Regions from separate parts of the Modicisalibacter sp. genome, predicted to be linked through region 2. Evidence: predicted binding sites of a transcription regulator. Region 2 holds the regulator's gene; each other region holds the start of a gene.
What was found. The regulator FNR, encoded in region 2, switches genes on or off when oxygen is low (the NO sensors DNR and NnrR bind a similar motif). The targets are predictions, from matches to a motif close to TTGATNTANATCAA.

Region 1 (9,598 bases), on a different contig from region 2:
CACCTCGAGCCACATCCGTGCCGGGCGGTCCGCCTGGCCCCAGAGCATCGCCCGATCCCTGAGCATGTCGCCGCTCATCACGCCGGACACCACCTGCGGCCGCCGCGCCTCGGCCATCACGATCGCCGGGGCGCCGAGCAGGCTGCCGCCCAGCACCCCGAGTCCCAGGCGCGAGCCCCGGGCGAGAAAGTCTCTGCGAGTCAGGGTCATGTCGCGTTCTCCTCCGTGTCGTCACGCTGACCGGAGTATCCGCGACGCAGATGACAGGCCCGGGACCACACGATGACGTTTCCGTCACGCGTCGCCCGCCGGCCCGGCGCGGCCGACCTGCCCTCAGCGCTTGAAGGGGCGCGCCTCCAGCGAGGTCTGGACGCTCTGGCCGCTTTCCCAGACATTGGCGCCGGGTGCGACCGCCGGCTCGGGGATGTCGCTGCGCTTCTCGCGCCGCCAGTCGGTCGAGAGGCCCAGCCGCCGGTCACGGGCCGCCACCAGCGCGGGATCGGCCTGGCCGTCCCCGGTGAAGCCCATCATCAGCTGCGGCACGCCGTAGGGGAAATCGTCACGATCGTACTGCCAGGTGTGGAAGGTCTTGCCGTAGGTGGTGACGAGATCCTCGAAGTAGGCGTGCTCGGCCAGCTCGGGAATGCCCGGCGCCACCAGCAGCCCCGACTTCACCTCGTAGTGATGGCTGTGCCAGAGGCGCTTTTCCGCCTCGGGCAGTGCGCGAAAGCGCGCCTCGCTGATGATGTACTCGATGCCGATCAGCCGCGCATCGGGCCGGTTGGAGTCGAAGATCACGCACTGATGGAGGTCGGGCTCGAGGTGAATGCAATAGTGCGAAGCCTCGACCTGACGCCCCATGTCGTCGGCATACATGTGAAAGCCGTTGAGGTAGGTGCTCATGGCCTCCAGCGGAATCTTGCGCTGCAGGGTGCTGGAGGCGGCGTCGAGCAGGCGATGCTTGCGCGGATGGCCCCGGCTCAGCCGCGCGGTGGTGGCGGCCCTGCGCCCCGCCAGCACACCGGCCGCCGCGGCCACGCCGGCCACCAGCCCCAGGCCGATGGCGCCCGCCGCGCCGAGGGAAGAACAATGCGAACAATGCCTGCCGTGATGGAGTGACATGACTGGCTCCTTGCCATGGGTGAAGGTCTTCCCTGGAGCGGCACTTTCATGACGACGCCGCTCACTCCTCAACAGCGTAGTCACTCATTCGGGCCTTGCCCGTCAGGTCTGTCCTGTCACCGGGCGCCCTGCCGCAGCAGCTCGTCGCGGCAGCGATCGGCGGCGTCCTGCAGATCATCTCGCGTACGGGTCAGCGCCTCGCGCTCGGTGTCGTCATCGAGACTCGCCAGATTGGCGTCGACACCGAGCAGCAGCGCGCTCAGCCCCGAGTGCAGCATCAAGGCGCCGGCGCGGGTATCGCTCTGCAGGTTGGCATCGGTGAGCGCCAGGACCTCGACGCTCAGGGCCAGGCCTTCGCGACAGACCCGCGCGGCTCCCAGCGGCACGGCATTGGCCCGCTCGGCGGCGTGGGCGATGGCCCGCTCACGCCGCTCGCCTGCGGCCTCGTCGTCGTGGGGCAGCCTCACGGCCGCCAGATAGGCCTCGAAGGCGTTGACGTCCTCGTCGGCGTAGTCGCCGAGCCGGGCCAGCAGCGCGTCGGCGCGCTCGATCGCCCGGTGCATGGCGTCCGGCGCATCGTCGTGCTTGCCCCGGGTGATGCGCAGCCCCTTGAGCACCAGCGCCAGCCCGAGCCCTGCCGAGGCCGCCGCGGCGGCACCGCAGCCCGGCGTGGAGCGCGATTCGATGGCATCGCGAAAGCCCGCCAGCGTCATGTCCCAGAGACTGGACGATACGGTCATGACGTTTCCCTCCTGATGGATGGCCGTTCGGGACCCGTGGTGCAGCCCTCCACCATAGCAGCGACTGCCCCGGCCGGGGCGAGGGACCCCGACAAGCCGTCTTCAGAGCACGCCGTCAGGACGCCTCGTATTGCGCCTTGCGCCGGTTGAAGGCCTCGACGAATTCGTCCATCACCGTCGCGTCGTAGGGCTGCAGCCCGCTGACCACCAGCTTCTTGGCGCCGGTGCCGATCGGCTCGCCGCCGGCGGTCATGCGGAAGGCCAGGCGGGCCTCGCCGCGCTTGCCCTGGACCTCGAACGAGGCCCCGTCGAACTCCACCGCCAGGCTGGCATCGGGCAAGGCGTCGAGAGTGAAACCCATGCTGTCGTAGATCACCAGCGGCCGCCGGGGGTTGAACATCACGCCGTTTTCCTCCAGCAGGGGCTTGAGGAAGTGCGGGAAATTGCGCCCGGAAAAGGCGATGTAGCGGCGGGTGAAGGCCTCGATGGCGACGTCATCGTGGCTGATGGCACCGCCACGCTCGACCACCAGGAACGCCTTGCCGGCGGCATCGACCACCTGCAGGGTGCCATCGTCGTGTTCCTCGACCGCCAGCGGAACGTCGTCGCCGACCATGCCGCGGAAGTGGAAGGTCATGCGTTGAGAGAGCCCGTGACGCGCCAGCACCAGCGCGAAGAGCAGGTCACCGGGAACGCAGAAGCGTCGCGCTTTTGCATCATGGAGGGGGTTGTAGTCACCGGCCATCTGCTTGGCGAAGCGGCTCGCCTGCGCGGCGGTGATACGGATCCAGCCTTCCGCCACCGTATGGAAATCGTCGAGAAACATGCCAGTCCTGATACCTTGAAAGCCCGGAGCCCGAGGGGATGCTCGGCGAGTCATGGATTGGCGTTGTTGTGCGCGACCCGGCCGACCTACGCTGGCGTTCTACCATCGTTGGGCGGTCCGTGGCCAGTCGGGGCGCGAAAAAACCGCAGGGGTACTTCCGCACCGCCGGGTTGCTCCGGCTAGGTCGGCGGTGGCGAGTCCAGCTCGGGGTAGTGGCGAAAGATGCCCTGCTCGCTGAACGGCAGCCGGCGCTCGGAACTCAGGTAGGCGGCGATGCGCTCGCGGCGGGCGACCCGGCTGACCAGCGCGGCGATGCCCGGGTGATTGGGCATCGCGCCCTCCATGGCCCGCGGAAAGGCATAACGCAGGCCACTGACGACCTGGAACAGCGACAGGTCGACATAGCTGTGCCCGCCCTCCACCAGGCAGTCGTCGCTGCCGGGATTCTGCGCGATCACCTGCTCGAAATAGCCGAGGAAGCGGGGAAGGCGTGATTCGAGGAACGCCTCGGCGCGCGCCTGGGCGGTATCGCGCTGCGCCTCGTAGTAGTCGTCGGAACTGATCGGGTGGTGGACATCGTGGATCTCGGCGACGAAGTCGGTCACGGTGAGCTGAAGCCCGTGGGCCCAGAGCCGGATCGCGTCACCCTCGGGCACCAGCCCCAACCGCGGCCCCAGGAACTGCAGGATGTTGGCCACGTGGGAGACGAGGATCTCGCCGGCCCTGAGAAACGGCGGCGCGAACGGCGGGTAGAGCGTGCTCTCGCCGTCCAGGAACTCGCTGATCTCGGTGATACCGGCATCCGAGGCGTTGCCCACGTCGATATAGTCGGCACCGGCATCCTCGAGCGCCAGACGCACGAACTCGCCGCGCCCCTGAATGGTCGGCCAGTAGTAGAGCTCATAGCGCATGTCGCCTCCTATGCAGCCGCCTCCCGCCGAATCGCCTACTCAAGGTAGCAGACCCTTGCGCCCTGTCATCTTCCCTGCCGATTCACCGCACGCCATCACCGTGTCTTGACGGCCATCAAGCCATCCCCTCGCCTGGCATGACTATCTTTTTATCCGCAAGCCGGCAAGGGCTTGCCCGCGTCTTTCACGTTTTCCGGATCGCCACCATGGCGGGAGGGTCATCATGGCCAAGCCAAGCAGTGACACGAGCAACGTCAGCGAGATGAAGGAAGCCGCACCCGCACGCGAGCCGTCGCCCACGGCCCGCCCGAGCGGCCAGGCACTCACCCCCTTCGAGGAGTTCGACCACATGCTGGAACGCTTCTTCGATCGTGGCTGGATGCGTCCGCTGTTCCGGGAGCGCCAGGCCTGGGATCGCTTCGACCTTGCCGCCCCGCGGGCACCGCGGGTCGATCTCATCGAACGCGACAACGAATTCGTGCTGCGTGCCGAGATCCCCGGCATCTCGCGCGACGAGCTGGACGTGTCGATCAGTGACAATCGGGTCACCATCAAGGGCGAGCACAAGAGCACCGAGGAGGAGGAAAGCGGCGAGTTCTATCGCAGCGAGATCGCCCAGTCGTCCTTCGCCCGCACGCTGACGCTGCCCGGTGACATCGATGCCGACAATGCCAGCGCCTCCTTCAAGGACGGCATGCTGGAGCTGGTCCTTCCCAAGCTGCGGGAAGCCCGTCGCCGGCGTCTCGACATCCAGTGATGCCCCGCCGCGCCGGACCCCGACGGCCCGGCGCGGCAGCGGCGCGATCATGAACCGATTCGCAGTACCTTGGCCCCGCGTACCGCGCGGGTCTTGAGTTCGAGGAGCGCCTGGTTGGCGTCCGCCAGGTCGAAGCAGCGCACCGTGGGCCGCAGGCCGATCTCCGCAGCCAGCGCCAGGCACTCGACGATATCCCGCCGCGTGACGTTGGCCACCGACTGCAGGGACTTTTCCCGCCAGAGGTGCGTCGGGTAATCCAGCCCCAGCAGGGCCTCGAGATCCCGCCGTTCCTTGCGAATCGCATTGACCACCAGCCGTCCGCCCGGCGCCAGATAGCCGAGCGCGGCGACGATCGGCTCCCAGGCCGGGGTGGTGTCGATGATCGCCGCCGGCGGGCGCGGCGGCCGCTCATGGGTATGGCCGGTCCAGTGCGCCCCCAGCTGTCGGGCGAACTCCCGCTCCGCGGCGTTGCGCGCGAAGACGTACAGCGGCGAGTCCGGATAGCGATGCCGGGCCATCTGCAGCACCAGGTGGGCACTGCCGCCGAAGCCGGTCAGCCCGAGCGGCTCGCCGTTGTCGAGTGCCGCCAGACGCAGGGCGCGGTAGCCGATCGCCCCCGCGCACAGCAGCGGCGCCGCCTCGGCGGCATCCAGCGCCTCCGGCATCGGACAGGCGAAGCGCGCATCCACCACCATCCGCTGGGCATAGCCGCCGTCGATATCGCACCCGGTGGCGGTGTACTCGGGGCACAGGTTCTCGCGCCCCGCCCGACACGCCGGGCAGTCGCCGCAGGCCGAGGCGATCCAGCCGACGCCGACGCGCTCATTGAGCCGCTGACGATCCACGCCCTCGCCGACGCCGATGATGCGCCCCACGACCTGATGGCCCGGAATGACGGGCAGGCGCGGCGGCGGCAGGCGCCCTTCGATCTCGTCGAGCTCGGTATGGCAGACACCACAGACCGCCACGGCGATGAGCACCTGACCTGGAGCGGGGCTCGGCTCCGGCACTTCGCGACAGGCGAGAAGCGCCGCCCGATGGGACACGTTACCCAGCTGTTGCAGTTGCATCGCACGCATGGCGGCCTCCGAGGATCGCTCCCGACTCGCTCGAGTCTAGCCGGGCCCGCTTCACCGCGCGTTGACCCCCGTCATGCCCGCTCCGCGAAGGTATCCCGAGGCAATCGCGCCCGGACTGTTAACTTATGTGATTTTTTCCATCTATATCACTTCATAATATTGCCGACTCCCGCTTATATTGTCATGCTCTTGCGCCAAGCATGATGCGATCTGGTACCGGAACCACGAGAAATCCAGCCCATCATGCGCGAAGTTTAATTAGCACAGTCACTGATAAAGCAACGTACTCTTGTCAGACTTTTTTCCGAGACTATCCAGCTGCCGGCCCTGCGTTGATGACGAATTCACCCGGCACGCTAGTATGAGAAAGTACCGGGAAAGAATGCCGGGAAAAGGAGTACCGGGAAGGCATACCGGGAACGAGTACCCCGCTTGACAATGACAAGGCAGCAGGGCGACGAGATCACGCCATGAGTTCGAGACGGGCAGGGAGAACACGCCGCGCCGTTTCCCGCATACGGAAACCGTCCCGTGGCCATGCGTCCCGCGTGGCATTCGGGAGCTACCGCCTGCCCGAAATAGGGAGGCTGGTGCAGCGCTGGCTGTGTCTGTGGCTGCTATGGCTGCCGATGGGCGCGGCCGGGGCCGACGAGGTCGTAGTGATCGCCAACCCGGACGTCGAGGTGACCACCCTCTCCCATGACATGGCCCGCGCCATCTTCGCCATGCGCCAGCGCACCTGGCCGGACGGACGAGGCGTCAGCGTCTTCGTGCTGCCGGGCAACCACCCCGTGCACAAGCGCTTTGCCAAGTCGCGGCTCAATGTCTATCCGCATCAACTGCAACTGGCCTGGGACCGAGCCGTCTTCTCGGGTACCGGGCAGGCGCCTTATCAGGCCGACGACCAGCAGGCCATGCTGCAGCAGGTGGCCAGCACCCCCGGCGCCATCGGCTATCTCGAACGTGATCACCTGGAGGACAGCGTGCATGTCATATCGCTGGCGAACTGAACGCCTCGTCGCGGGGCTGGCGCTGGTGCTGCTCGGCGCCCTGCCCACCGCGTCCCGCGCCGGCGACGCCATGGACACCTTCCAGGTGCACGGCTTTCTCAGCCAGGCCTGGCTGATCAGCGACGACAACGACCTTTTCGGCCCCAGCAGCCAGGGGGGCGGCAGCTTCGATTACACCGAACTCGGCCTCAACCTGTCCCTGCGCCCGTATCGCGACGTGCTGGTCTCGGCCCAGTGGCTCAGCCGTCGCACCGGTGATGGCGATGCCACGCCGGTGCTGGATCACGGCGTGGTCGACTATCAGGCCCTCTCCAGTCGCGACCGGCGGCTGGGCATCCAGCTGGGGCGCTTCAAGAACCCCTTCGGCTTCTACAACCAGACGCGGGACGTGGCCTTCACACGCCCCAGCATCCTGCTGCCACAGTCGATCTACTTCGAAAGGACCCGTTCGCTGGCGCTGGCCGCCGACGGTGTCTCGCTCTACGACGAGGAATACCTGGACGCCGGCACCCTGCGTTTCCAGGCCGGCGTCGGGCAGCCGCAGACCGGTGACGACCTTGACGCCACCCTGGGACTCGCCGCGTCGCCCGGCTCCTTCGACGGCCGGACCTCCTACATCGGCCAGGTACTGTTCGAGGACGACGGCGGCCACTGGATTACCGCCCTGAGCGCCGCCGATGTCCGCGCCGGCTACGAGCATGGCACGGCCACGCTCGACGACGGCCGCTTCCGCTTCCAGCCGTGGATCCTCTCGGTGCAGTACAACGAGGCGCTCTGGAGCCTGACCGCGGAGTACGCGCTGCGCCGCATTGCCCTCGATGGTTTCGCCAACCCGGCCTACAACACCAGCCAGGTGGGCGAAAGCTGGTATGTGCAGTACACCCGCCGCTTCGCCGACGACTGGCAGTGGCTGCTGCGCTACGACAGCCTGATCAGCGATCGCGACGACCGCGACGGCTCGGCCTTCGAGGCCGCCGGCGGCGGCCCGGCCTACGCCCGTTACGCCCGCGACGTCACCGGGGGCCTGCGCTGGCAGCCCTCGCCCCGATTCATGCTGGCCGCGGAGTGGCACAACATCGAAGGCACCGCCTGGCTGCCCGTCACCACCGCCTCGCCACCGCCGGCCAAGTACTGGAACCTGCTGCTCTTCCAGGCCTCCTTTCGCTTCTGAGCCGAGGCCCGCTTCGTGAACCCGATGGACGATGCTGCCCATGCGACACCGCACCGCTAGCGACGACCGCCCCCGCTTCAGCCTGACCTGGCGCGCCATCGTGCTGACCAGCCTGCTGCTGCTGGGTACCGCCTCGCTGTTCACGTTCATCGGCCACGAAAGCCTGACCGAGCAGTTTCGCCAGTCCCGCCAGACCATCTACCAGGCCCGCCAGCGCGAATACCGGCTGGCGGTAAACCGCTCGGCCGGCATGCTGGCCCAGCTGGCGAGCCTGGCCGCGGCCTCGGACAACCTGGGCGCCGCCGTGCGCTCCGGCAGTCCGACCCGGGTGTCGCTGGCCATCGACCCCTTCTGGCCCACGCTGCAGCTGGATGTCGGGGTCGACGCCCTGAGCATTCTTGATGACCGGGGCGTGCTGCTCGGCCAGCGCGGTCAGCCGCTTGCCGATGACGACCCGCCCCTGGCGGAATGGACCCGCACCGTCATGGCGGACGAGCAGCCGCTCACCCAGCTGCGCTGCGTACGCGACTGCCGTCAGTATGCGGTGGTTCCGGTACTGGCACGCGGGACCAGCGTGGGTGTGGTGGTACTGTCACGTTCACTGGCCGACCTGACCCGCGTCGCGCAGCGCATGAGCGACGGCGATGTCGCCCTGCTGGTCACCGGGCCGCCACGGGTGATCATCTCGCCCCAGGCACCGATTTATCCGCGTCAGGAGCGCTATCTTGCGGACTGGCAGGGCGCCCTGCTGACCCTGACGAATCAGCAACAGAGCATGCCGGTGCTGCGCGAGGCCGCCAACCAGGTACCGCTGTCGCGCCTGACCGATCGCCCCTGGACCTTCGAGCGCGGCGACCGAACCTACGAGCTCACCGCCTTCCCGCTGGACGACGCCACCCGTTTTCCCTCCAACGGCTATCTGGTGATGCTCGCCGACATCACCCCGCAAGTACACGCCATCCGCCGCGACACCCGCCATATTCTGGTCCTGGCGCTGGTCGGCTGGCTGGCGGCCGAGGCACTGCTGCTGCTGATCCTGTGGCGGCCCATGGCGCGCCTGCGCCTGCTGTCCACGCTACTGCCGCGGCTGGCACGGCGCGACTTTACCCAGGTCCGCCAGGCCCTGCCGCCCGGCACCCGCCTGTATACCGACGAGATCGATACGCTCGAACGCACCACCCTGCAACTGGCCGAGCAGCTGGAAACCCTCGAGCACACCGTCTCCAGCCGTGACCGGGAGCTGACCCAGCGCCTGACCGAGCTGGGCCAGGAGCGCGACTTCGTCGCCGGGCTGCTGGACACGGCGCACGTGCTGATCCTCACCCAGGACGCCCGTGGCTACATCACCCTGGTCAACCACTTCGCCGAAACCCTCTCGGGACGCCCGCGGGAAGACTTGCTGGGCCAGACGTTCGCTGCCTGCTTCCGGGTGGATCAGGCACCGGGAACGCCGGCGCGCCCCGGCCAGGAAGAGGGCACGCTGATTACTCCCGACAACGAGCGGCGGACCATCGCCTGGTTCCATGCCCCGCTGCCCGGCGAGGGGCATGCTGCCGGCACCCTGATCTCGGTGGGGCTGGACATCACCGACCGCAAACAGGCCGAGGACCGCCTCTCCTGGCTGGCCCATCGCGACCCGCTGACCAACCTCTACAACCGCCGCTACTTCCAGGAGGTCCTCGAAAAGTCGCTGACGCCCGAGGCCCGGGGTGCCGTTCTGTTCCTCGATCTCGATCAGTTCAAGGAGGTCAACGAGCTCAGCGGCCACAACGCCGGCGACCAGCTGCTGAAGCTGGTCGCCGAGGCGCTGTCCCAAGAGCTCGGCCAGGAGGCGGTCATCGCCCGACTGGGCGGCGACGAGTTCTCGATCCTGCTTCAGGATGCCCGGGAGGCCCAGGCCGACCAGGTGGCCCGGCGCATCGTCCAGGTACTCGAGATGATCGATTTCTCGGTCGCCGGGCGCCGCCATCGGGCCATGGGCA
Region 2 (9,598 bases):
ACCGGCCAGAATAGCCCGAAGGTCAGCAGCGGGCCGATGAAGATGCTGGCGAACGACCAGCCGGACGTGGCCGCCTGGCCCACGGCGCCGTAGTAGGTCCACGAGGTGCAGTAGATGGCCAGCGCCAGGCTGTAGATCACCGGACGGCGGCTGGCCGGGCCGTGGCGACGGGCGTGCCGGTCGCCACGCCATGCGATCAGGAACAGGATGGCGATGTAACACAGCGAGACGGCGATCAGCAGCCAGCCAGCAAACATGGACACTCCCCCTTGGTTTGCCGCCATTCTAGGGGAATGCCCGGCACGAGGGCAGTCATGGCCGTGCCGGGTTCGCGGTATGCGTGGAGAAGCGCCTCAGCTGCCGGCGCAGAGGGCCCGGTAGAGCGGTGCCGAGGTCTCGAGGTGACGCATCGACTGCGTCTGCGGCTGCTGTGTCTTGTCGGCCAGCGGCACCAGGTCCCGGGCGTCGCAGTTGAGCAGGTAGCCATGGTGCGAGACCTGGTCGGCAGGCTGGCGCTCGAAGTGGTAGAGAATGAACTCGACGAGGCGCTCGCCGTCTGCATGCCGGGTGACGAGATTGTCGCGGTCGATGACGTCGAAGCCGGTGGTCAGGGGGGCGATGTAGGTCCAGGGGCGCCAGAACATCCGCTCCTTCTGCTTCGAGACCACCTGTGCGGATGCCGGCAGTCGGGCCTGCTTGTTGTCGAACCAGGTGTATTCGTAGTGGATCTGGTAGGCGAGCATCCCCAGCCCGCCCAGCGCCGGCACGATCCAGCGCGGCAGGCGCTTGCCGCTGAGTTGTCGCAGGATCAGGCCGATCCCCGCGGCGCCGAGACCGGCGAAGATCGCCGCGATCAGTTGCCAAAGCATGTCGTTCCCTTGTCAAGACGCAAACGGGCTTCCCGCAGGAAGCCCGATGAAGTGTGATCCCGCGGCCCGGGCCAGCCGGGCCGAAGGGCCATTATGGCTCAGTGGTCGACGGCCCCACCAGCACCCTTGGGATAGCGCACGCTTTCCACCAGGTCCTGGATCTCCTGCGGCGGTTGCTCGCTCGCGTTGGAGACGGCGTAGGCCACGGCGAAGTTGATGATCGCCCCCACGGCACCGATCGACAGCGGCGAGATGCCCATCACCCAGTTGGCCGGGGTGTCTGCCAGGTTGTTGGTGCCCGGAATGAAGAACCAGCCCTTGTAGACGAAGATGTACACCAGGGTGAAGATCAGGCCGGAAAGCATGCCGGCGATGGCCCCCTTGTTGTTCACCCGCTTGGAGAAGATCCCCATCATCAGCACCGGGAACAGCGAGGCGGCGGCGATGCCGAAGGCCAGGGCCACCACCTGGGCGGCGAACCCCGGCGGGTTGGCACCGAGATAGGTGGCGACGACGATGGCTACCGACATCGAGATGCGCGCCGCCAGCAGTTCGCCCTTTTCGGTGATGTTGGGGTTGATGGCCCCCTTGATCAGGTCGTGGCTGATCGCCGAGGAGATTGCCAGCAGCAGACCGGCGGCGGTGGACAGCGCCGCTGCCAGGCCGCCCGCGGCGATCAGGCCGATCACCCAGCCGGGCAGGTTGGCGATTTCCGGGTTGGCCAGCACCAGGATGTCATTGTTGACGGTCAGTTCGTTGCCCTTCCAGCCGCGATCGGAGAAGTCGGCGGAGGGGTTGTAGAACTGGATCTTGCCGTCGTTGTTCTTGTCCTCGAAGGTGATCAGCCCGGTTTCCTCCCAGGTACGGATCCAGTTGGGGCGATCCGCATAGGCGATGGAGTCGGCGGCCGCGGCGTCGTAGTTCTCGACCTGGCCGGCCATGTCCGGGTAGATGGTGGTCATCAGGTTCAGGCGTGCCATGGAGGCCACGGCCGGTGCGGTCAGGTAGAGCAGACCGATGAACACCAGCGCCCAGCCGGCGGACCAGCGCGCATCGGCCACCTTGGGCACGGTGAAGAAGCGCATGATGACGTGGGGCAGGCCGGCGGTACCGATCATCAGCGACAGGGTGAACAGCACCATGTTGAGCTTGTTGTCGACCATGCCCGTGTAGGAGTTGAAGCCCAGCGCGGTGACCACCTCGTTGAGCTTGGACAGCAGCGGCTCGCCGGAGGCGGTGTGGTCGGAGAACAGGCCCAGGGCCGGTATCGGGTTGTCGGTCAGTTGCAGCGAGATGAACACCGCCGGGATGGTGTAGGCGATGATCAACACGATGTACTGGGCCACCTGGGTGTAGGTGATGCCCTTCATGCCGCCCAGCACCGAATAGAAGAACACCACGATGGCGGCGATGATCAGGCCGGTGGTCGCGTCGACTTCCAGGAAGCGCGAGAAGGCCACGCCGGCACCGGCCATCTGGCCGATGACATAGGTCACCGAGGCCACGATCAGGCAGACCACCGCCACCATGCGCGCCGTGCGGCTGTAGAAGCGGTCACCGATGAATTCCGGCACCGTGAACTTGCCGAACTTGCGCAGGTAGGGGGCCAGCAGCATGGCCAGCAGCACGTAGCCGCCCGTCCAGCCCATCAGGAAGGTGGAGTTGGCGTAGCCGCCGGCGGCGATGAGGCCGGCCATGGAGATGAACGAGGCCGCCGACATCCAGTCGGCGCCGATCGCCATGCCGTTGGTGACCGGGTGCACCCCGCCCCCAGCGACGTAGAAGTCCTTGGTCGACCCGGCCTTGGCCCAGATGGCGATGCCGATGTAGAGGGCAAAGGAAGCGCCGACGAAGAGAACGTTGATCGCGAACTGACTCATGCTGGCTTACTCCCCGAGTCCGTATTGCTTGTCCAGCCGGTTCATCTTCCAGGCGTAGAAGAAGATCAGGCCAATGAACGTCAGGATGGAACCCTGCTGGGCGAACCAGAAGCCCAGGTCGGTGCCGCCGACAGGGATGCCGGCCAGCATGGGGCGCAGCAGGATGGCGAAGCCGTAGGACACCAGTGCCCAGACGATCAGGCAGCCGGTGATCAGGCGAAGGTTGGCCTTCCAGTAGGCCTCCGCGTTGCTTTTTTCTTCTGCCATGGTGGTGCTCTCCGCGTGCTTGTAATTAGGAAGATATGGCCTCGAGGGGAATTCAGGTCCGGCGGGGAACCTGGCTCTCCTTGCTCGTCATGCCATTTGCTCTCGACCATTGGATGGCAATGGAGCGTCAGAATAGTGACGATTCATGCCAAGAAAAGGTCTCCCTGGCGGTCTTGTTTATTGTCGCGACGGGAAGCGTTTTCCGCTGTCATGAAACCTGTGTTTTTCATGGAACTCGGAAAGGGTCGCGGTGTCCGGTTGCGTAGGCAATAGTGGTCAACAGTCGGAAAAAATAAAATCCCATACTTTGGTATTATAAAATGAAAGGGTGAAAAAACGTTTTCAATTTTCTGTTTTTTATCAAATGGTTGGGTGTCGTTTTCGGCGGTGGGTCTTTGAAAGGGGGCTGAGCATAGAACGATGGTATAGCCGTTTCGGGGTAGGCAAATAGTCTAACGCAAGGTGCTGATAGAACATTGGTCTATGTTCATTTGAAAGACGATAAGCTGGTATTCTAGGTTGGGTGTCGTGGATGTCGCGATACGTTCTGAAGATGCCATGAACTTGCGGCGGCCCTGTCGAGACCCGGGTGGCGGTGACGCCGGCATTCCCCGCTCGCCCTTCCGAGGCCTCGTTGTGTCGGAAGCCTGTCGAGGCAGTCCCGGTATCGATGAAGGCCAGGGTAATTGATTCAAGGGCTCGTCTGTCCGGGGTTGCCGGGCAGGCGAGGCTGTCACGACGAGGGCGACATGATGGTCGACATCGATCTCTCGCAGGCACCGTTCTCGCTGCTCGACGAGGCAGGGCGGCAACGTGTCCGTCGCGGCGTGGACCTGGCCTACTATGACACCGACGAGATCATCCTCGATGCCGGCCAGCCCGGCGAATACGTCTTCCTCATCCACAAGGGGGAAGTCGCCGAGCTGGACACGGCCACCTCCGAGCGCATCGGCCACTACACCGCCGGCGATCTGTTCGGCGCGATCAGCATTCTCAACGGCCAGAGCCGCTATCGTTTCATCGCGGAGCAGGAAAGCCTGTGCTATCTGCTACCGCGCTCGCTGTTCGAAACACTGTGCAGCGAGTATCCGGCCTTCGCCGACTACTTTCGGCAGAACCTGGCCGACAAGACGCGCCTGCTCGCCGAGCGGCGCACCACGGGGGGTGTCACCATGGCCGGGTTCATGCTGGCGCGAGTCGCCGAGTGCATGCGAGCGCCCCGGCTGATCGACGGCGACACCAGCATTGCCGAGGCGGCATTGCGCCTGCGCGAGATCGGCGCCGACAGCCTGCTGGTGGCGGCGGCCGGGCGTCACGGCATGCTGACCAAGACAGATCTGCTCGATGCGCTGATCGTCCAGTCGCTCGATCGCGCCGCCCCCGTGCTGGGCATCGCCCACTTTCCGCTGATCACCGTGCGCCCCGACGACTATCTGTTCCAGGCACTGATCGCCATGACCCGTCACGAAGTGGAGCGGGTGGTGGTGGTCGAAGGCGAGCAGCCGGTGGGGGTGGTCGAGCTGACCGATGTGCTGAGCTTCTTCTCCAGCCGCTCCTACACGGTCAGCCTCGAACTGGAGCAGGCCGAGGATCTCGAGGCCCTGGCCCGCGCCAGTGCGCGTCTGCCGGGGCTGGTCCGGTCGCTCATGGCTCAGGGCGTCAAGCTGCGCTTCGCCATGGAGCTGCTGGCAGCGCTCAACGGGCGGATCATCAGCAAGACCTTCGATCTGACCGTGCCGGCCGAGCACCGGCGTGACTGTTGTCTGATGGTGATGGGCAGCGAGGGGCGTGGCGAACAGATTCTCAAGACCGACCAGGACAACGGCCTGATCCTCGCCGACGGGGCCGACTGGCCCGAGCGGGCCGAGCAGATGGACCGGTTCACCGAACGGCTGCTGACGCTGGGCTATCCGCGTTGTCCGGGCAACATCATGGTCAGCAACCCGCAGTGGGTGGACGGCCTCGAAGGCTGGCGGCAGCGTATCGACCGCTGGGCCGAGCAGCGCGACGGCCCTGCGCTGATGAACCTGACCATCCTGCTCGACGCCCATGCCGTGGGCGGCAACCCGGCGCTGCTCGAGACGTTGCGCGAGGCGCTGTTCGCGCGCTGCTCCCACGACGAGCTGCTGCTGTCCTACTTCGCCCGCGCCGTGCTGAGCTTCTCCACGCCCCTGACGCTGTTCGGCTCGCTCAAGCGGCCGACCCACGGCATCGACATCAAGAAGGGCGGCATCTTTCCGATCGTCCACGGGGTGCGAACCCTGGCGCTCGAGCGGCGTATCCGACCCACCTCGACGCTGGCCCGGCTCGACGCCCTGGTGGCTGACGGCCGCCTGGAAGCCGCCTTCGCCGCGGATCTCGGCGAGGCGCTGTCGCTGTTCGCCGAGCTGCGCCTCAACCAGCAGCTGGCCCGCCTCGAAGAGGCCGGCCAGCCCGGTGACGACGCCAACCTGGTGGTGGTCCAGCGACTGTCGACACTGGAGCGCGACCTGTTGCGCGAGGCGCTGCATCTGGTCAAGGAGTTCAAGCAGCGCCTGTCGTACCGCTTTCATCTGGAGTATTCGTGATGCTGCGATCCCTGCGCCGGGCGGCCGATCGCCGTCGCCAGATCAACGGGCGCTACGGGTGGCTGTTCAACCCGTACACCGGCGACGAGCTGGTGGCCATCGACTGCGAGACCACCGGTCTGGATCCGCGCACCGCCGAGCTGGTGTCGCTGGCGGCCGTCTGCATCAAGGGCGACCGGGTGCTGACCAGCGGGGCGCTGGACCTGCGCCTGCAGCGCCCGGACAGTCTCGGTGCCGATTCGATCAAGATTCACGGACTGCGCGGCGTTGATCTCAACGACGGCCTGCCGGTGGGCGAGGCGCTGGAGGCGCTGCTCGACTTCATCGGTAATCGGCCGCTGCTGGGCTGGTGCGTGGACTTCGACATCGCGGTGATCAACCGCCACCTGCGCCCACGCTTCGGCTTCGACCTGCCCAACGCCACCGTCGATCTGGCGCAGGAGTATCGTCGCCGGATGCGCCGCACCCAGCCGCAGGTCGAGCCGCACATGGCCTTCGAGAGCGTGGCCCGGTCGCTCAAGGTGCCGCTGATGCAGCGCCATACCGCGCTGGGGGATGCGGTGACCACCGCACTGATGTACGTGCGTCTGAAACAGGGCGCCTGTGACGCGGTCTGATGCCCGGGCGTGAACCCGGCGACAATGCCAACAATGAGGAGGAGAGCCAGGGTGCTGGAATTGCAGAATCTGTGTCTGATCGCGGGGCTGGGCCTGATGTTGTTCGTGTGTGCAAGGTACGCCCGTCGCACGCAGGAGCTGCGCAGCGTGGTGCTGTTCTGGGAACGCCGGCTGGTACTGACCCGCCAGGAAACTCACCTGCAACGGGCGGGGGTGCTGCTGCTGTCGCTCGGCGTGGCGTTGCGCTATCTGATGGTGCTGCAGGGGCTGTGACGCCGGGTCGTGGGCGTCGCAACTCACCGGAGGGGGTGGTAGCATAGGCGCGCCTTCCATTTCCCCGCGTGTCGCCTTTCCCATGCAAGCACTTACTGGTACCCAGAAACGCGAGTTCAACAAGCTGCAGAAACGCCTGCGTCGCCAGGTCGGCAACGCCATCATCGATTACAACATGATCGGCGAGGGCGACAAGGTGATGGTCTGCCTGTCGGGCGGCAAGGATTCCTACACCATGCTGGAAATCCTGCGCAACCTGCAGCGCAATGCGCCGGTGAACTTCTCGCTGGTGGCGGTCAATCTGGACCAGAAGCAGCCCGGCTTTCCCGAGCATGTTCTGCCGGAATACCTCGACGGTATCGGCGTCGACTACCACATCCTCGAGCGTGATACCTATTCGGTGGTCAAGGAGAAGACGCCGGAGGGCAAGACCACCTGTGCCCTGTGCTCGCGGCTGCGGCGCGGTTCGCTGTACGGCTTCGCCGAAGAGATCGGTGCGACCAAGGTGGCGCTGGGCCACCATCGCGAGGATATCCTCGAGACGCTGTTCCTCAACATGTTCTACGGCGGCAGCCTCAAGGCGATGCCGCCCAAGCTGCTCTCCGACGACGGCAAGAACATCGTCATCCGCCCGCTCGCCTACTGCCGCGAAGCGGACATCGCCGAGTTCGCGCGACTGATGGAATTCCCGATCATCCCCTGCAATCTATGCGGTTCGCAGCCCAATCTGCAGCGTCAGGTGGTCAAGGAGATGCTGGCCGAGTGGGAGAAGAAGCACCCCGGCCGGCTGGAGACGATGTTCAAGGCGGTGACCAACGTCGCGCCGTCGCAGCTGGCCGATCGCGAACTGTTCGACTTCGCGGGGCTCGAGGCGAAGCAGCAGCGACTGAACGCCTCACGCATCGACGCGCTGGACCTGCTGGCCCGGGAGGCCTGAACCGCCGGCGCGCGATGCGCGCCGGATCAGTGCTCGTGGTCGCCTTCCGCCAGGGCTTCCAGGGCGTCGAGGTCGAGGATATGCACCTCGCGGCCCTGCACATCCACCAGCTTGTGCTGCTGGAAACGGCCGATGATGCGGCTGACGGTTTCCACGGCCAGGCCCAGGTAGTTGCCGATATCGGCGCGGGCCATCGACAGCCGGAAGCTGTAGGGCGAGTAGCCGCGGCGGCGGAAGCGTGACGACAGGTTGACGATGAAGCTGGCCAGGCGCTCGTCGGCGGTCTTGCGCGACAGCAGGCGCAGCATGCGACGGTCGTCGCGCAGTTCCTTGCTCATGCTGCGATAGAGCTGGTTGCGCAGCTCCGGCAGGGTCTCGGAGAGCTGGTCGAGACGGTCGAAGGGGATTTCGCAGACCGTGGTGGTCTCCAGCGCGACGATGCTGCCGGGATAGTGCTTCTCGTCGATGCCGTCGAGCCCCACGAGCTCGCTGGGCAGGTAGAAGTTGGTCAGCTGGTCCTCGCCGTCACCCTCGCTGGTAATCTGCTTGAGACTCCCCGAGCGCACCGCGAAGACGCTGGTGAAGGCATCCCCCTGGCGCAGCAGCGCCTCCCCCTTCTTGAGTGGCGCACGGCGCTGGATGATCGCCTCGAAGCGATCCATCTGATTGAACTCCAGCGCGAGCGGCAGGCACAGGGAACTCAGGCTGCAGGTCTGGCAGCGGGCTTCCTGCAGCCGGGGGCGGCCGGCATGAAGGGCGTGACTCGCCATGTTGGTCTCCCGAACGATCAAGACTCGTTCCCTATGGTAGTCCCTATGCGGGGCAATAAGCGATGAGGGATTCATTAAAGTTTACTGTTAGAGAATTCGGGAGTGGCGACCCCGATGACCGCTGGTGCGGGTATCGAAGGCCATCGCCAGATGACGCACCAGCAGCCGACCCAGCGGCGTGACCTCGAGCCGGTTGCCGTGCCGCGTGATCAGGCCGTCGCGCTCGGCCGGCTCCAGGGCGCGCAGCGAGTCGGCCAGGTAGGCCGCGGCGTCGAGGCCGAAATGCTCGCCGACGGCGTCCAGGTCGAGCGCCAGGTCGCACATCAGGCGCTGAATCACGAAGGCGCGCAGGCGGTCGTCCGCGGTGCGGCGCAGGCCCCGGGCGGTGGGCAGGCGGCCGGCGTCCAGGGCGGCCTCGTAGTCGTCCAGGCGCACCGGATTCTGAGCGTAGCAGTCGTCGAGATGGCTGATCGCCGAGACGCCCAGCCCCACCAGGTCGCATTCGCCGTGGGTGGTGTAGCCCTGGAAGTTGCGGTGCAGCCGCCCCTCGCGCTGGGCGACAACGAGGCTGTCGTCGGGACGGGCGAAATGGTCCAGGCCGATGTGCACGTAGCCGGCCGCATCGAGGCGCTCCCGGGTGTCCATGAGCATGGCCAGCTTCTCCTCGGGCGCCGGCAGGGCGCCGGCATCGATGCGCCGCTGGGGCTTGAAGCGCTCCGGCAGGTGAGCGTAGTTGAAGATCGACAGCCGCGCCGGAGCCATGGCGATGACCTGCTCCAGGGTCTCGGCGAAGGTGGTGCGGGTCTGGTGCGGCAGGCCGAGAATCAAATCGAGGTTGAGCGAGCGGAACCCCAGCCGGTGCGCCTCCTCGACCAGGCTTTCGGTCAGCTGGCGGGGCTGGACGCGGTTGATGGCGCGCTGCACCTCGGGGTCCAGGTCCTGCACGCCGAGGCTGATGCGATTGAAGCCCAGCGCCTGCAGGTGGCGCAGGGTGAGGACATCGGCCTCGCGCGGGTCGATCTCGATGGCATAGTCACGGTCGGACGCACTGGACAGCCCAAAGCGGGCATGCAGGCGGTCGATCAGATCGCTCATCTGGTCCAGGGTCAGGAAGGTCGGCGTGCCGCCGCCCCAGTGCAGCTGGCGCACCTCGCGGCCGGTATCGAGGTGGCGCGAGGTCAGCACCATCTCGCGGTCCAGGCGGCTGAGGTAGCCTACGCTCAGCGACGTGTCCTTGGTGGCGATCTTGTTGCAGGCGCAGTAGAAGCAGATCTTGCGGCAGAACGGGATATGAACGTAGAGCGACAGCGGCCGCCGCGCGGCATTGCTGCGTTTCAGGGCCGCAGTGTAATCCTCGGCGCCGAACGACGGCGAGAAGTCCAGCGCGGTCGGATAGGACGTGTAGCGCGGCCCCGTGT
Region 3 (9,598 bases), on a different contig from region 2:
CGAGCAGCAGAAGGCCTGGCCTTCGCTCATCGCGCTCTGCTCGCTGGTGACCTGGTGTTCGCAGCCCACGCAGGCGCAGGTTCCCAGATCGGCCATCGGTGTCTCCTGTTTGGCGGATTCGCCAATCAAGGTAGTCAAGCCGCAGGGCGCTTTGCCAATCGATCGGGCAGCTTGTGGTAGGCGGCGAGCACATCGCGAAGGGCGGCACGACGAGGCTCTGAAATCGGGCGGCGTCTCGTCGCTGGCTCGAGTAACCAGCACCGCGCGACACAACAGACCGATGAAGCGCGGTGCGTCCGGCACCGCGTTTCAGCATGCGCCCTGACACGGGCGGGTGCCGAGTCTCAGCTGTCGGCGTCGGGGGCGGCCGGCTGAAAGGCCCGCTTGTCGTCGGGCAGGCGCACCATGTCGCCAAGCTCCAGATCGCCGAAGCTCTTCATGCGCTCGCCGCTGTCGGGGTCGATCAGGGCGACCACCTCGCCGATGCTGGTGGCGTCGCGGTAGGCCTCGACGCGAACGCGCACGCTGACGCCGCGGTAGCGGCCGGTGAGGATGCTGCCGGGGTGGGGCTCGCCGTAGTCGTTGGGGTCCTTGGCGTAATGCGCGCTGACGCTTCCGGTGCCCGGGGAATCCCATTCGATGTGCTTGTGCATGCAAAACTCCTGTTGCGGGTTGGGGTTACCGTCAGGGTAGCGTGCTGTTCGCGGCTCGCCCATGGGGTGGCGGATATTCGGTCGTTAAGCCGGCGTTAAGACACATGCGCTGTGCTGAGGTGGCGAAAGGACGCTAATGCGTGGCTGTGCGGCGGTCACGCCCTGGTAACGGGAGGTATCCGATGTCGATGGCCCATATTCACCCCATGCTGGTTCATTTCCCCATCGTGCTCTGGCTGCTGGCCGTGGCCTGCCAGTGTCTGGTGGTGTTGCGCGGGGAGACGTTCGAGCGACGGCGAAGCTGGCAGAAGGCGTCGCTGTGGCTGCTGGTGCTGGGCACGCTCGGGGGCCTTGTTGCGGCCGGCTTCGGCGATGCGGCCTTCGATATCGCCCGGGAGAAGGGTTTCCCCGCGGCGCCCATCGAGTCCCACGAGGAGCTGGCGATGACCACCCTGACCGTGTTCGGGCTGCTTACCCTGGTTCAGGCGGTGGTCTACTGGCGGCGCATTGCCCTCAACCGGGCGCTGTCCTGGGTCATGCCGGTGGCGGGACTGGTGGGGGTCGTGCTGATGCTGATGACCGCGGATCGTGGCGGCGATCTGGTCTACGAGATCGGGGTCAACGTCGCGGCGGCGCATCCCTGATGTGGCGCGCCGCTCCGGCCGGCATGCCGGCCGGAGCGGCCTGAAGACTCAGAAGCGGAAGCTGAGCCCGCCCATGAGCACGACCGGGTCGATCTCGACGTTGGCGTCGTAGTTCACGCCGCCGACGGTGGCGGTGGCGTCGCTGTCGATGTCGAGGTACCAGGCGGCGGCGTTGAGCGCCCAGTGCTCGTTGATCAGCAGGTCGACGCCGACCTGGGCGGCGGCGCCCCAGGAGTCGTCGAGGTTGAGCGTGCCGACATCGAGGCTCTCGTCGGAGAAGTGGGTGTAGTTGATGCCGGCGCCGAGATAGGGCTGCACGCGCGAGGCGGTGCCGCCCAGCGGGTAGTACTGCAGCGTCAGGGTCGGCGGCAGGTGCTTGGTGGAGGCGAGGTTGTCGCCGTTGAGCGCGATCTCGTGCTCGAAGGGTTGGGCGGCGAGCAGCTCGATACCCAGCGTGTCGGTGAAGCGGTAGCCGAGGGTGAAGGCGAAGGCGCTGTCGTCGCCGACGTCGACATCCAGCCCCAGGTCGCTGAAGTTGCCGTTGTCGCTCTTGGGGTCGACCTTGGCGACACCGAAGCGGGTGAACAGGTCGCCCTGGCCGTAGGCGAGGGCGGTGGCGCTGGTCATCAGGCCGCCGGTGAGCAGGGCGGCGGAAAGCAGGGCAGGGGTGCGCATCTCGGAGTCTCCTGAACAGCGGTGGATCATGGCGGCGCGATACGGCGCGCCGCCGGGATGAACCCCGCAACAATAGCCCTTCGATTTGTGTGGATATTTGCGCTGGGACAAGTTTCGGGCCCGGTCGTGCGCCGGACGATTTCGAAACCTGTTGCAGATCAAGAAACGAAAAACCCGCCGGGGCGAGGCGCCGGCGGGTTCGTCGTGAGGCAGGTGGTGCTTACTTCTTGCGGGCGCGCTTGCGCTCGTTCTCGGTCAACAGTTTCTTGCGCAGACGAATGTGGTTGGGCGTGATCTCGACGAGCTCGTCGTCGTCGATGAACTCGATCGCCTGCTCGAGGGTGAAGCGCACCGGCGGGGTGAGGACGATGTTCTCGTCGTTGCCGGAGGCGCGCATGTTGTCGAGCTTCTTGGCCTTGGTGGGGTTGACCACCATGTCGTCGGCGCGGTTGTTGATGCCCACCAGCATGCCTTCGTAGACCTCGGTGCCGTGCTCGATGATCAGCTTGCCGCGGTCCTGCAGGGCGTAGAGGGCGTAGGCCAGGGCCTTGCCGGGTACCATCGACACCAGCACGCCGTTGCGCCGTTCGATGGCGGCGTCGGGCTTGAGCGCGCCGTAGTGGTCGAAGCGGCTGGTGAGGATGCCGGTGCCCGAGGTCAGGGTCAGGAACTGGCCGCGGAAACCGATCAGCCCGCGTGCGGGGATGATGAAGTCGAGCCGCACGCGCCCCTTGCCGTCGGGGTTCATGTTGGTCATCTCGCCCTTGCGGTAGCCGAGCTCTTCCATCACCGCGCCCTGGTGCTGCTCCTCGCAGTCGATGATGACCTCTTCGTACGGCTCCTGCTGAACGCCGTCGATCTCCTTGATGATGACTTCCGGACGGCCCACGGCCAGCTCGTAGCCCTCGCGACGCATGGTCTCGATCAGCACCGAGAGGTGCAGCTCGCCGCGGCCGGAGACGGTGAACTTCTCGGGCGACTCGCCCTGCTCGACGCGCAGCGCGACGTTGTGGATCAGCTCCTGCTCGAGGCGGTCGCGAATGTTGCGGCTGGTGACGAACTTGCCGTCCTTGCCGGCGAACGGCGAGTCGTTGACCTGGAAGGTCATCGACACGGTGGGCTCGTCGACGGTCAGTGCCGGCAGCGCCTCGACGGCGTTCGGGTCGCACAGGGTGTCGGAGATCGCCAGATCCTCGATACCGGTGATGCAGATGATGTCGCCGGCTTCCGCCTGCTCGGTCTGCACCCGCTCGAGGCCCATGTGAGTCATCACCTGGCCGATCTTGCCGCGGCGGCTCTTGCCCTCCTTGGTGAGTACCGTGACCTGCTGGTTGGGGCTGACGCTGCCGCGCTTGATGCGGCCCAGGCCGATGACGCCGACGTAGCTGGAGTAGTCGAGCGCCGAGATCTGCATCTGGAAGGGGCCGTCGAGCTCGACCTTGGGCGGCTCGACGATGTCGATGATCGACTGGAACATCGGCGTCATGTCGTCGGCGAGGGCGTCCGGCTCATGGCCGGCGATGCCGTTGAGCGCCGAGCAGTAGATGATCGGGAAGTCGAGCTGCTCGTCGGAGGCGCCGAGGTTGTCGAACAGGTCGAAGATCTGGTCGATCACCCAGTCGGGGCGGGCGCCGGGGCGGTCGATCTTGTTGACCACGACGATCGGTTTCAGGCCCTGATCGAAGGCCTTCTGGGTGACGAAGCGAGTCTGCGGCATGGGGCCATCGACGGCATCGACCAGCAGCAGGACCGAGTCGACCATCGACATCACGCGCTCCACCTCGCCGCCGAAGTCGGCGTGTCCCGGGGTGTCGACGATGTTGATGTGATAGACCTCGTCGTCGGGTGCCTGCCAGCGGATCGCCGTGTTCTTGGCCAGGATAGTGATACCGCGTTCCTTTTCCTGGTCGTTGGAGTCCATGATGCGCTCCTGCCCCTCGGCCTTGCGGTCCAGGGTGCCGGACTGCTGGAGGAGCTTGTCGACCAGGGTGGTTTTGCCGTGGTCGACGTGAGCGATGATGGCTATGTTGCGAAGTTTCTCGATCACGACGGGATCCTGCAGGGAAATAAGGGGCGCATTATAGTGGCTAGCCCCCGGCCCCTGCCACCATTCGCCGCGGCTTTCGACCACTTTGTCGCTGTCTTGACCCCCGTCAAGCCGTCATGGCGCCCTTCTTTCTAGTCTGGAGAGGCACGTTTTCGAGACGACTCGCGAGGAGGTTATCGATGAAAGCATGGCTCTGGGGCGGCTTGCTGGCCGCGTCGCTGGGACTGGGCTCCGGCCTGGCACTGGCCCACGGTAACGAGGGCGGCCGCTTCGATCATGGCGGCTATGGGCCGGGCATGATGGGGGGCGGTGGATACGGCTCGGGCATGATGGGCGGCTACGGCGCGGGCATGGGGCCCGGCATGATGGGCGGCTACGGCGCGGGCATGGGTCCGGGCATGATGGGTGGCTACGGCGCGGGCATGGGCCCGGGCATGATGGGCGGTTATGGCGCGGGCTATGGCCCGGGCATGATGGACGACGATGACGATGAGGCCGGCGGCTGGTACGGCCACGGCATGATGGGCAATCCGGCGTGGCTGCAGGGGCCCCAGCGCGAGGAGCTGCGCCAGATCCAGCGCGACTTCTTCAAGGAGCAGCAGCCGCTGATGGAAAAGATGATGGAGCAGCGCCTGCGACTGCGGGAGCTGTCGCTGGACGACAAGGCGGACCCGGAACAGGCCGGCAAGGTCTATGCGGAGATCTTCCGCCTGCGGCGCCAGATGCAGGAGAACGCCCGGCAAATGCACGAACAGCTCTACCAGATGATGGAGCAGAACCAGCAGGACCAGTCGCCGTGAGTGTTCGGGCTCACAGCTGTCCGAGCAGGTAGTCGAACAGCCGCCCGGGGCTCTGCGCCAGCGGCTGGGTCAGCGGGATGCGGGGCAGGGCAAGCGGGTCGCTGCGTGGCGACAGCCAGCCACCCTGCCCGGCCAGCGCCAGGCTGACGCCGCACTGGCTGACGAGCCGCTGCAGGCGCGGGGAAGGCTGCCGGTCGGGGTAGGCGAAGATCGGCAGCGGCTCGCGACACAGCCGGGCGAGTTCCCGGCGGGCGCCCTTCACCTGGCGGCGTACGGCGTCATCGTCGAGCGGTTCCAGGTCGCTCAGACCCACGCCGCGCCCGCCGAAACGCACCAGCCCTTCGTGTTCCAGCCGGCGGATGCTGAAGGGGTCGAGGTTGTGGGGCGCGTGGCCCAGCTCGTTGTGCAGGTAGTCGGCCACGGCGGCGAGGCGGCGTGCGTCCAGCCCTTCGAGCTGGGTCAGGTAGCGGGCCAGGGCGCGGCTGTAGGCGGTGTCGGGGCTCGCCGGTGGCAGGGGTGGCCGGGGCAGGCCCGCATCGGCCAGCGTGTCGTGGATGCGCCGGGCGTCGCGCCCTTCCCACAGGCCTTCGCCGATGGTGAGGCGCCAGCTGCCGCGCGGATGACGCAGCCATCCGGTACTCAGGAACACGCTGGCGGGGATGGCGTAGTGCGCGAGCAGCGGCATGGCCACGTCCAGGGTGCTGCGCCAGCCGGCGTCGAAGGTCAGGGTGATGCGGGCCTGCGGGTCATGATGGGGCTGCAGCGCCGTGCCCAGGCAGACCAGCCGGGCGATGTCGCTGAGGTTGAGCAGCAGCCGCTCCAGGCTCTCGCGCCCCAGACACCACGCGGCGCGATGCGGCAGCCGGGCCTCGGCATCGCTGGGCAGCACGCGGGGCAGCACGAGGATCGCGCTGCGTCCCCACAGGGGCTCCGCCTGGCTGCGCCGCCAGTGGCCGCGCAGACGGCAGGCCAGGTCCTGAGCCATATCCAGGCCGTTCATGGCGTTTTCCCTCCCCGCGCGTCCGGCGCGCGACACCTCCGTGTTCCCTCAGTCTATCCCAAGCCCCGGCATCGGCACCGCTCATCCTGCCGAGCGCTGGCCGTCTCCCATGCGCCGCTGCAGCACGCTGGCATGGCAGGCGCGCAGGCGGGCCAGCAGGTCGCGTTCGGCCGTGCCTTCCAGATCCGGGTCGAAGCCGCCGACCCGTTCGAACCAGCTGTGGCGCATCGCCAGCAGCCGAATCCGCCCGCCACCGCCCGGCAGGCGTGCCAGCCAGTGAGTGGTGAGCCAGCCGTCGCTGATCAGCGCGACGACGTCCCACTGCGACGCCAGGGCCTGGTCGACCAGGGCCAGCCAGCCCGGGGGTGGGTCGGTCGCCGGATCGAGAAACGCCAGCACGTCGGCCTGGCTGCGATTGGCCACGATATTGAGGCGCTGGCCTCGGGGCCGGTCGGGCAGCAACAGCAGCCGGGCGCCGTGTGCCTCGGCCAGCCGCTCGATGCGACTGCGAGACTTGTCGACGAGCAGCCAGATCTCGTGACGGGTGGGCGTCTGGCCGAAGTCCCGCGCGAGGCCGGCCAGGCAGCGCCCCAGGCGTGCATGACCGCGGCGGGCGTCAAGGATGACACTGTAGGAATGCATAATGGCGGTCCAGTGACGGTGCCGACCGGTTGCCGTGTCGCCGGCCGCCCGAAGCACCGCGCCCTTGGCGCTCGGTAGTGGTTTGTCAGCGTGCCCTGCCGTCCCGCGCGTTGTTTGTAATAAAGCGTAGCCGGTGGTTTCAAAGGGTATCAACTTGCAGCCTGCTGATTTTGTGGCGATTCGCGGGTGGTTTTTCCCTCCGTCGATGGTTGAGATGCTCCATTGATCGTCCGGGTTTTCGCCATCTTAGGCGCATGCACTGATATGGTGCATCAATGAAAATTGATGACCTTTTGTGGTGCATTAGGTCGACGGTGAAAAATGCCGACCACACTGGGATCACCGCTTTCATTATTCGGCGAGACTGTCAGCGTCGCCTTTTATGGCGGAATTTCATTGGCTTGCGACGATAGCGATAAATGGTGCGCCATTTTGGCACGGTGTCTGCATTTCGTTTGCCAGAACGGCACGTCATGGGCAATCCTGAAGCGGCGTGCTACAACGACGCTGGACACGCAAGCCATCGATTCGAGCTATCGGCTCATTTGTGGAGGACATCATGTCTGAGAAGACACTCGCCCTGATCGAAGAACACGACGTCAAGTGGGTGGACCTGCGCTTCACCGACACCAAGGGCAAGGAGCAGCACGTCACGATTCCGGCCGGCGCCGTCGATGAAGAGTTCTTCGAGAACGGCCAGATGTTCGATGGCTCCTCCATCGAAGGCTGGAAGGGCATCAACGAGTCCGACATGATCCTGCGCCCGGAGGACGGCTCCGGCTTCCTCGACCCGTTCACCGAGGACGCCACCCTGGTGCTGCGCTGCGACATCATCGAGCCGGCCACCATGCAGGGCTACGAGCGCGACCCGCGCTCCATCGCCAAGCGCGCCGAGGCCTACCTGCAGTCCACCGGCCTGGGCGATACTGCCTTCTTCGGCCCGGAGCCGGAATTCTTCATCTTCGACGAGGTGCACTGGAAGACCGACCTCCAGGGTGCGATGTACAAGATCACCTCCGAGGAAGGCGCCTGGGCCACCGATTCCACCAGCGTGGAAGGCGGCAACCTGGGTCACCGCCCGCGGGTCAAGGGCGGCTACTTCCCGGTACCGCCGGTGGACAGCTTCCACGACATCCGCAGCGCGATGTGCAACACCCTGGAGGCGATCGGCCAGGCGGTGGAAGTCCATCACCACGAGGTGTCCAACGCCGGCCAGAACGAGATCGGCGTGAAGTTCAACACCCTGGTCAAGAAGGCCGACGAGGTCCAGCAGCTGAAGTACGTGGTCCACAACGTGGCCCACGCCTACGGCAAGACCGCGACCTTCATGCCCAAGCCGATCGTCGGCGACAACGGCTCCGGCATGCACGTCCACCAGTCCTTCTGGAAGGACGGCACCAACCAGTTCGCCGGTGACGAGTACGCCGGCCTGTCCGAGATGGCGCTGTACTACATCGGCGGCATCATCAAGCACGCGCGGGCCCTGAACGCCTTCACCAACGCCTCCACCAACTCCTACAAGCGTCTGGTGCCGGGCTTCGAGGCGCCGGTCATGCTCGCCTACAGCGCGCGCAACCGTTCCGCGTCGATCCGCATCCCCTACACCGCCAGCCCCAAGGGCAAGCGCGTCGAGGCTCGCTTCCCCGACCCGACCGCCAACCCCTACCTGGCGTTCGCGGCGATGCTGATGGCGGGCATCGACGGCATCAAGAACAAGATCCATCCCGGCGACGCGATGGACAAGAACCTCTACGACCTGCCGCCGGAAGAGGGCAAGCAGGTGCCGACCGTGGCCAACAGCCTCGATCAGGCCCTGGAAGCCCTGGACAACGACCGGGCCTTCCTCACCGAAGGCGGCGTGTTCACCGACGACATGATCGATGCCTACATCGAGCTCAAGGAAGAAGACGTCCAGCGCCTGCGCATGGCGACGCATCCGGTGGAGTTCGACCTCTACTACAGCTGCTGATCCCGCCTCCGGCCGGCGCGGTGCGCCGGGCGTGTCGCGACATGGAGCCCGCCAATCGGCGGGCTCTTTGTTTGCGTTACACTCGGACGAGACACGCGGCCGTGTCGTCACGCCATCAAGGAGGGCTCCCATGAACCGCTGCCTGCCGGCCATGCTGCTGGCCGTCTGCCTAGTAGCGGGTGCGGCACCGAGCGTCGTTTCGGCGGCCAGCGTCTATCGCACCACCGATGCCCAGGGCAATGCGGTCTTCACCGACCGACCGGTGGAACAGGGCGAGCGTGTCGAGCTGGAGCCGCTGAGCGTGCTGCCATCCGCCCCCGTGCGCGAACCCGCGGCGCGTGATGTCGAGCGCGAAACGGCCCGGCAACCGGCGAGTGCCGACACGCCGTTCATGCCCTACACCACCTTCCGCATCGAACAGCCCGAGGATGGCGAGACGCTGCCTACCGGCGCCGCCGGCAACGTGCAGGTGGCGCTGGCCATCGAGCCCGCCCTGCGGCCGGACCACAAGGTCCGCCTGCTCGTCGATGGCCGGGTCAGCCAGTCGGCGCTGCACGCGCGCGTGTTCATGCTCACGGATCTGGTGCGTGGCGAGCACACCCTGCAGGCGGAGCTGCTCGACGCCCAGGGCCGGGTGCGCCATCGCAGTGCGCCGGTGACCCTCTACGTGCAGCGCGCCAGCGTCCATCTGCCTGCCAACCCCAACAATCCCGCCCGGTCGCCCTGAGCGGCGGCTTGCTGTTCACCACACTCGACACACCGATTTCGCCACCTTGGCACAGCCCTGCACGAGCAAATGCACCATAATGGTGCGTCAAGGGGCGCGCCATCGGCGTTCATCCCGCTGAATGCCGGGTTTCCCGGCATGGCGCGCTTCTTGCAGTCCTTGTCGTGACACATCCCGCACGGGAGAGCGCCCATGTATCAACGCCTGCTGGAGAACCTGACCACCGCCGTCGTCTATCTGGACGACGCCCTGCGCGTACGCTGGCTGAACCCGGCCGCCGAGGCGCTGCTGGCGGTCAGCGAGAGCCGGGTCAGGGGCACACGCCTGGACTGTCTGGAAGGCGACGGCGGCGCCATCGCGGCGGTGCTGACCAAGGCGCTGGAGGCCCGGCATCCCTTTACCCAGCGTGAGGCCGTACTGCTGCCCGCCGGGACGGAACCG

Region 1: the regulator FNR is predicted to act here: its motif matches at 3,705-3,718, upstream of ACTCB7_RS14190 (Hsp20/alpha crystallin family protein).
Region 3: the regulator FNR is predicted to act here: its motif matches at 2,121-2,134, upstream of ACTCB7_RS04935 (OmpW/AlkL family protein).

Annotation. Positions count from the first base shown of each region.
Region 1 covers NZ_JBSREH010000047.1:63,031-72,628, reverse strand. The annotation lists gene ACTCB7_RS14215 (alkaline phosphatase D family protein) at 1-210, opposite strand, end outside; gene ACTCB7_RS14210 (OBAP family protein) at 334-1,122, opposite strand; gene ACTCB7_RS14205 (cyclodeaminase/cyclohydrolase family protein) at 1,239-1,862, opposite strand; gene ACTCB7_RS14200 (DUF3581 family protein) at 1,978-2,688, opposite strand; gene ACTCB7_RS14195 (glutathione S-transferase) at 2,868-3,599, opposite strand; gene ACTCB7_RS14190 (Hsp20/alpha crystallin family protein) at 3,823-4,356, shown strand; gene ACTCB7_RS14185 (zinc-dependent alcohol dehydrogenase family protein) at 4,404-5,435, opposite strand; gene ACTCB7_RS14180 (hypothetical protein) at 6,026-6,445, shown strand; gene ACTCB7_RS14175 (hypothetical protein) at 6,423-7,616, shown strand; gene ACTCB7_RS14170 (bifunctional diguanylate cyclase/phosphodiesterase) at 7,657-9,598, shown strand, end outside.
Region 2 covers NZ_JBSREH010000001.1:203,276-212,873, reverse strand. The annotation lists gene ACTCB7_RS01015 (hybrid sensor histidine kinase/response regulator) at 1-257, opposite strand, end outside; gene ACTCB7_RS01010 (hypothetical protein) at 354-869, opposite strand; gene ACTCB7_RS01005 (sodium:solute symporter family protein) at 968-2,749, opposite strand; gene ACTCB7_RS01000 (DUF4212 domain-containing protein) at 2,756-3,016, opposite strand; gene ACTCB7_RS00995 (DUF294 nucleotidyltransferase-like domain-containing protein) at 3,769-5,583, shown strand; gene ACTCB7_RS00990 (3'-5' exonuclease) at 5,583-6,200, shown strand; gene ACTCB7_RS00985 (hypothetical protein) at 6,252-6,473, shown strand; gene ttcA (tRNA 2-thiocytidine(32) synthetase TtcA) at 6,556-7,410, shown strand; gene fnr (fumarate/nitrate reduction transcriptional regulator Fnr) at 7,437-8,180, opposite strand; gene hemN (oxygen-independent coproporphyrinogen III oxidase) at 8,268-9,598, opposite strand, start outside.
Region 3 covers NZ_JBSREH010000013.1:48,555-58,152, reverse strand. The annotation lists gene ACTCB7_RS04950 (hypothetical protein) at 1-96, opposite strand, end outside; gene ACTCB7_RS04945 (hypothetical protein) at 345-653, opposite strand; gene ACTCB7_RS04940 (DUF2231 domain-containing protein) at 836-1,297, shown strand; gene ACTCB7_RS04935 (OmpW/AlkL family protein) at 1,346-1,972, opposite strand; gene typA (translational GTPase TypA) at 2,193-4,019, opposite strand; gene ACTCB7_RS04925 (Spy/CpxP family protein refolding chaperone) at 4,199-4,819, shown strand; gene ACTCB7_RS04920 (polysaccharide deacetylase family protein) at 4,830-5,819, opposite strand; gene ACTCB7_RS04915 (glycosyltransferase family A protein) at 5,901-6,461, opposite strand; gene glnA (glutamate--ammonia ligase) at 7,021-8,430, shown strand; gene ACTCB7_RS04905 (DUF4124 domain-containing protein) at 8,561-9,157, shown strand; gene glnL (nitrogen regulation protein NR(II)) at 9,350-9,598, shown strand, end outside.